DNA from 3 places in the Auritidibacter ignavus genome. Region 3 is predicted to be linked to each of the others. Evidence: riboswitches for the same ligand, from Rfam matches in the RefSeq annotation. Region 3 holds a riboswitch; each other region holds the start of a gene.

Region 1 (2,264 bases), 910 kb from region 3:
AACTGCCAGAGGGGACTCGATTTGCAATCGACGAGTCATTTACCGTCCCAGACGACTGGGAGATCTCGCTTGATGAGACCACGGGAACCATCACGTACCGTGCGCCTGAGAACGCCGTGGACGAGGACAAAAGCGGTGGATCCGGAACCGCAACGGAGGGTGCTGCACCGAACAAGCGCCGCTTGGATGAGCAGTCTGGTGCAACTGGCTCTGGTTCGTCCTCAGACGTGGCGACTACCGGTACCGGAAACATCTTGGCCATTGCCGGCCTGGCTGTGGGCTCGATTGTGTGAGGAACCATTTTCGTCCCGGTGCGCAACCGCCGGGTGCACTAAGCGTCACCTGATCGTCGAATAACGACGGCACGGAAGACACACCGCGACGCTGGCCGCGTGGGGAAAGAACCCGGCGCGGCCAGCGTCGTCATAATGTGAGATATTCACGGTAATGAAGGTTTGACGACAGAATATGACGGGTCCTCCACCCGGTGCTTTGACCACTATCAGGGCGATTTTTAAAGTGTCTTTCAGAGTGGGTGGCGGTAGCGGAGGTTGAGACCAAATTCGTTAGACCAACCACTCCTCGAAAACAAGTAGAATACTTTGACAAAGGATCACGAGAACCGGTTCAACAAGCTCTGACTGGCCGGTCGGCAACCCTTTCCGCTGTGACGGGGTGCCTCAGATGATGATCCGGTCTTCAGCACACCGCTGGAGGCAAGCACGGCGTGCCCAGCACTGGCAGACACGCCCTAGTATCAAGGGGGACGTTATGTCTACTACCAGTCACTTTTCTGCCGAAGACTCTGAGGGCCCATGTCAATCCGGGTTTAGTACCCAACAAATTCACGCGGGCCGTATCCCGGATGAATCCATTCGTCCTGTACGCGAACCAGTCTATGTTTCAGCTGCCTTCGGATTCGATTCTTTCGCCCAAGCCCGTGAAGTCTTCGCCCAACGTCAACCTGGACTGACCTATTCCAGAACTGGAAATCCCACGGTTGGATTGCTGGAACGGCGACTTGCCAGCCTGGAAGACGGAGTCGGGGCGGTCGCCACCGCGTCGGGCCAGGCCGCCATCACGCTGAGTGTGCTGGCCCTGGCAGGACGGTCCTCGCAAAGCCCAGACGGTCAACCCCATCCGGAGGCTCCGGCCGGCCACGTGGTGGCTTCAAACCGTATCTATGGTGGCACCGCTGACTTGCTCAACGACAGCCTGGCGGAAGCCGGGATCACCACCACCTGGGTCAATCCGCACGATCCCCAGCAGTGGGAGGAAGCGATCACCGAACGCACGCGGGTCTTTGTGGTCGAATCCATTGCCAACCCACACGCAGACCTGCCGGATATCCCGGCCTTGGCAGAAGTTGCTCACCGGCACGGGGTGGCACTGATTGTCGACAATACCCTGGCGACACCGTATTTGCTCCAACCTGCTCGTCTGGGTGCTGACCTCGTGGTGCACTCGGTGACCAAATACTTGGTCGGAAACGGTTCCTCTCTCGGAGGAGCGGTCATTGTCACGGACAATTTCCATCCCTCACAACGTCCAGAGCTATGGCCACAGCTGACCACACCACGCCCTCGTTTTGGTCCTCAGTCCTTGGTGGAGAAATACGGGGAGGCAGGCTCTGTGCTGCATCTGCTTCGAGCACAGTTGCTCAACGACGTGGGACCGGTGCTATCGGCGTTGAACGCCCAGCAGGCTTTGGAGGGTATTGAAACGCTCGACCTGCGGTTGCCCCGCCACAGCCAGACCGCTACGGAACTCGCTCGTCGACTGGAACAGCACCCCGGTGTGCGTTCGGTGAGCCACCCCTCGCTGGAATCTCACCCGAATAAAGACATTGCGGAACGAGACTTCACGCGGGGGACGGGAGCGGTATTCTCTTTCGAATTGAATACCGATTCTGCCGGTGTTGAGCGGTTTTTCAATTCACTGCAGCTGTTTACCCTGGCGGTCAATCTTGGCGACTCTCGCTCCTTGATCACCCACCCGCTGACCACGACCCACTGTCGCCTTTCGGAGGAGCTTCGCATCGCTGGACAGATCAACGAGACCACCGTGCGACTGGCAGTTGGACGCGAAGATGTCGACGATTTGTGGCACGACGTCAAACAAGGGCTGGACCAGCTTGTTCAAGCAAATCAGCCCGCGTCCGAACAGGTCTGGGCAGATGCAAACACCACTAAGGCAGAAGAATCAGCAAAGGCGGCACTGTCATGACAACTCTTGATCTTCACCACAACATCCCGAGCAAGAAA
Region 2 (2,264 bases), 1.1 Mb from region 3:
TCGGGGACCTCGGCATGGGCGTTGTGCATCTGGCTTCTCGCGGCCAACGCCTCCAGGGCGCTGTCTAGAGACCTGGCGGCTTCGATCACGGTGGCGCGGGCGGTGAAAGCCCCGGCACCGAGGCGCCCGACGGTTTCGAGGATGAGCGGATCGTCACGGTAGGGCACGCCCAGACCGGTGTTGAAGGTACGTTTGCGGTGCCGGACCCCAGAAGTGGCGTCGTGAACTGCAGCAGCCCCGATGCCGGCGGAGACGGCCAGTAACACCAACTGGAAGAAGGTCGCTTCATGGTGGGCCTCGGGCGAACCAGGGACACGTGGTAAGACGTGGGTGGCCGGAACAGTGATGTCGGTGAATCGTGCGGTACCGGTGGAGGTCAGGCGTTGACCGAACCCGTCCCAGTCATCGAGGAGCTCCACCCCGGGATCATTGACCCCGACCACCGCGAATCCGCGACCTTCTTGGGCAGATCCGTCGGGATTGTAGAGGGTGGCCGACACCCGGGTATGACTGGCGAAAGCCGACCCGGTGGCGTAGTACTTCGTGCCGTTCAGGATCCCGCTACCGTCGGGGTGCAACGAGAGCGAGGTGTTGAGCGTGCCCAGGGTGTTCCCGCCGATTTCGGTGGAGGCGTTCCCGACGGTGACCCCGGACAGCAGTCGCTGAAACCACGCTGCTCGTTGCGGTTCAGGCAGAAAGTACAGGGATTCGGTGAATCCGGCGTGGGAGCGGTATTGGTGGGCGATATTCGCATCGGCGGTGGCTAGATCAATCAGCAACCGCGTAAAGGTTTCGATGCTCACCCCGGGGCCGCCGTATGCGGTGGGGACCCGCAACACACTGAAGCCGGCCTGGTTGAGCTCGCGGATCTCGGCGAAGGGCAAAATGCGTTGCTGTTCCCGCTGGCTAGCACCAACAGCGATCGAGTCAAACAGTGGGGCGAAATAGTCTTTCAGGCTGTGATAGTCCGAGACGGTCGGAACATGCGGGGCCACGGGGGTGGCCGAGATTGCGACGTCGTCGTGAAATGTCCGGGCAGAAGGCGACACAGCGAAGGTCCTTTCCATCGGAACTGGCATTAGCACCTGGGTGGCCTGAACGGCACCCCTGGTTGCTGTGGCGTCATCGAGCCAGCTCTCTCAGCCACTCTGGATGGTCTGGGCCTCACTGTAGTCAGTGACCATGTCACATCACAGGTCATTGAGAAATGTGACGTGAACTACTCGCCCTGCCAGGACTGGTGCAGGGTTAGTTCTTGCTGTATTTCACCAACCGGACGTTGACGAACTCTTTGATGCCGTACGGTCCCAGCTCACGCCCGAAACCGGAGCGCTTGACACCGCCGAAGGGCAACTCTGCGGCGGTGGTGGAGGTTTCATTGATGAACACTTGGCCGGTGTGGATCTGATTTCCCACCTCAGCCGCGCGCGCCGGGTCGGAGGAGTGGACGGTAGCGGTCAAACCGTAGGGCGTGTCGTTGGCGAGCTTGATGGCTTCTTCTTCACTTGCCACCGAGTAGACCATGGCCACCGGGCCAAAGAGCTCTTCGGAATAGGCCCGCATCTCGGGGGTGAGCCCGGTGAGCAGAGTGGCCGGGTACCAGGCCCCCTCGCGGTCTTCGGGCGCCCCTCCCACGTGTGCGGTCGCACCGTGGTCGATGGCGTCGCGGACCTGAGCGTCGAGATTCTCCAACGCTTGCTGGGAAGACATCGGTCCCATGGCCGTCTCCGGTTGGGTGGGGTCGCCCAACCGGACTTGTTCCACGGCGGTTTTCAGTTGTTCCACAAAGTCGTCGTAGAACTCCTCGAGCACAATGAGGCGTTTAGCCGCGTTGCAGGCCTGGCCGGCGTTACCAAACCGCGAGGTGGCAGCCAGCTCGACGGCCTGGGGCACGATGTCGCGGTCAAGCACGATGAAGGGGTCGTTACCACCCAGCTCAAGCACCACTTTTTTCAGGTGTTTACCGGCGGTCTCGGCCACCGCTGCCCCCGCCCGGTCAGAGCCGGTCAGAGACACACCCTGGACCCGCGGGTCGGGAATAACTCGCTCGGCGATCTGCTCGTTGGAGGCGTAAATATTGACGTAGGCGCCCGCGGGGAATCCGGCCTCGTGGAAGATCTGCTCCATCACTTCGGCCGATTCCGGACACTGCGGGGCGTGCTTAAGCACGATGGTATTTCCGGCCATCAGGTTCGGCCCAGCAAAACGGGCGACCTGGTAGTAAGGGAAATTCCAGGGCATGATGCCCAACAGCACACCCACCG
Region 3 (2,264 bases):
TTGAAGGAGACGATGCCAGAGGTTCCCTCGGGCAACAGCCGTTGGGCACGGTGATACCAGGGACTTGATTCCAGACCGGCGTAGGCCACGTGCTGAACTAAGGGATGGTCTTCCAGCCAGTGCGCCACCGTCAGCGCTGATTCCACATGGCGGGAGACACGTAAGGAGAGGGTCTCGAGGCCGAGGTTGACGATCCAAGCATTGAATGGGCTGGCTGCGCTGCCCAGATCGCGCAACAGCTGGGTGCGAAGTCGCAAAATATAGGAGAGATTCGCACCCAGCGGTCCATCGGGTCCAAAATCGGTGCCGAACACCACGCCGTGATACGACTCGTCGGGGGTATTGAACCAGGGGAATTTTTCCGGGTCGGCTGTCCAGTCGAAATGGCCCGAATCAACGACGAACCCGCCGAGCGCCGCGGCATGACCGCCCAAGTATTTGGTCGCCGAATGCACGACAATATCCACACCGTGTTCGAACGGGCGGAACACCGGCGGTGGAGTCAATGTCGAATCCACGATCAAGGGGAGCCCCGCCTGATGGGCAATATCTGCCACCGCTTCCACATCGAGCACATCGGCTTTCGGGTTACCCAGCACTTCACCAAAGAGCACCTTGGTGTTGGGTTTAATGGCCTGTTTCCAAGCGTCAAGGTCATCGGGATCGTCAACAAAGATCGTTTCAATCCCGAGTCGCGGTAGGGTGTGTTTGAACAGGTTTTGGGTGCCACCATATAGTGATGCGGACACCACCACCGAATCTCCCGCACCGGCAAGGTTGAGAACGGCCAGGGTGGTCGCGGACTGTCCGGAGGAGGTCATCACCGCCCCCACGCCACCTTCCAGTGCGGCGACCTTCTGTTCGACCGCGTCGGTGGTGGGATTCGTAATGCGGGTGTAGATCTGGCCCAGGCTGGAGAGTGCGAAACGATCGGCTGCGTCCTGCAAAGTCGGGAAGTTATAGGACGCTGTGGCATGAATGGGAAGCTGGGTGGAACCGTAGTCGGCTACCTCCGGAATCCCAGCGTGAATCTGTTTGGTGGCTAGCCCCCAGGTGTTGGGGTTGGTGCTGTCTGGTTGCTGTGATTGACCCATGGGGTTTGACTCCTGTTGTCTCAGGGGTCGCAACTCGTGTTCTGACACCGTGCCGGCAGACAGCGTTCAGAGCACGGTGGACCCGCGCTTGCTGCGAACCATTGTGGTTCGCGCCTGGTCCTCACCCGGGGCACCCCACCGCGGTGGAGGGTTGCCGGTCAGCAAGCCGGGGCTGTTTCACTGACACTCGTGACCAATACAAAGTATTCTGCCAGATCTGGGCGGTCATTTCATCCCAGGTCTGATCACATCGGAGACTGCACTGGTTCTGCCTACCAACGACGAGTCCATAGACTACAAGGGATGACCAGTTCTTCATTGTCCTTCCACGACGCCCTCCCACAGATCGGCCACGGGTTACCGGCCGCGTCATTAGTCGAAGAACTTCTCGGGCTACCGCACCGGCTTCGCGCGGTGGTGGAATCACCTCCGGGTACGGGTAAAACCACGATCATTCCCCCGTTGTTGGCGGCCAGGGCCGAGCACCGCGAGCCCGGTCTCAAGGTCGTGGTGACCCAGCCGCGCCGGGTTGCGGCCCGGGCAGCAGCACGGCGACTGGCACAGCTCACTCGCACCACCGTGGGGGACCACATTGGTTATACCGTTCGGGGCGATGCGAAGGTCTCAGCACAGACTCAGATCGAGTTCGTCACGGTGGGAGTGTTGCTCCGTCGTCTGTTGCGTGATCCGGACCTGGATGATGATTCGGCGGTGGTGATCGACGAAATCCATGAACGCTCCGTAGAAACCGACCTCACCGCCGCATTTATCCGCGATCTCTTACCACGACGCGATGACCTGGAACTCGTGGCGATGTCAGCAACTGCGCAGTCGCAACAGTGGGTGAACTATTTTGATGCTGCATTATTCACCGCCCACACCGAGATTTATGCCCTCACCGAAGAATTCTCTCAGCCCCCCACCGCGCTGGACGACCGTGGCGTCACTCCAGATTTTCTCGCCCACGTTGCGAAGACGACGGCCCAGACCAGTGCCCGCACCGAGGGAGACGTTTTGGTCTTTCTGCCCGGTGTCGCCGAGATCCGCGCGGTACAACGCCAGCTTCCTGAAGCCCTCGTGTTGACCGGGTCAAGCACCGTCGAGGAACAGGACCGGGTACTCTCCCGAGCCAACCATCAGCGCATCATTCTGGCAACGAATGTCGCTGAG

Evidence for each region. A riboswitch is a leader RNA that binds a small molecule or an ion and turns the genes downstream of it on or off. The one in region 3 is predicted to bind S-adenosylmethionine.
Region 1: it holds a riboswitch for S-adenosylmethionine, as region 3 does, so the genes downstream of both, QDX22_RS00975 (O-acetylhomoserine aminocarboxypropyltransferase/cysteine synthase family protein) here and QDX22_RS05145 (O-acetylhomoserine aminocarboxypropyltransferase/cysteine synthase family protein) in region 3, are expected to answer to the same signal.
Region 2: it holds a riboswitch for S-adenosylmethionine, as region 3 does, so the genes downstream of both, QDX22_RS10295 (acyl-CoA dehydrogenase family protein) here and QDX22_RS05145 (O-acetylhomoserine aminocarboxypropyltransferase/cysteine synthase family protein) in region 3, are expected to answer to the same signal.

Annotation. Positions count from the first base shown of each region.
Region 1 is NZ_CP122564.1:222,612-224,875, forward strand. It holds gene QDX22_RS00970 (Rib/alpha-like domain-containing protein) at 1-293, shown strand, start outside; SAM riboswitch class IV at 612-729, shown strand; gene QDX22_RS00975 (O-acetylhomoserine aminocarboxypropyltransferase/cysteine synthase family protein) at 772-2,226, shown strand; gene QDX22_RS00980 (cystathionine gamma-synthase) at 2,223-2,264, shown strand, end outside.
Region 2 is NZ_CP122564.1:2,261,899-2,264,162, reverse strand. It holds gene QDX22_RS10295 (acyl-CoA dehydrogenase family protein) at 1-1,049, opposite strand, end outside; SAM riboswitch class I at 1,061-1,159, opposite strand; gene QDX22_RS10290 (NAD-dependent succinate-semialdehyde dehydrogenase) at 1,249-2,264, opposite strand, start outside.
Region 3 is NZ_CP122564.1:1,135,702-1,137,965, forward strand. It holds gene QDX22_RS05145 (O-acetylhomoserine aminocarboxypropyltransferase/cysteine synthase family protein) at 1-1,094, opposite strand, end outside; SAM riboswitch class IV at 1,174-1,289, opposite strand; gene QDX22_RS05150 (ATP-dependent helicase C-terminal domain-containing protein) at 1,398-2,264, shown strand, end outside.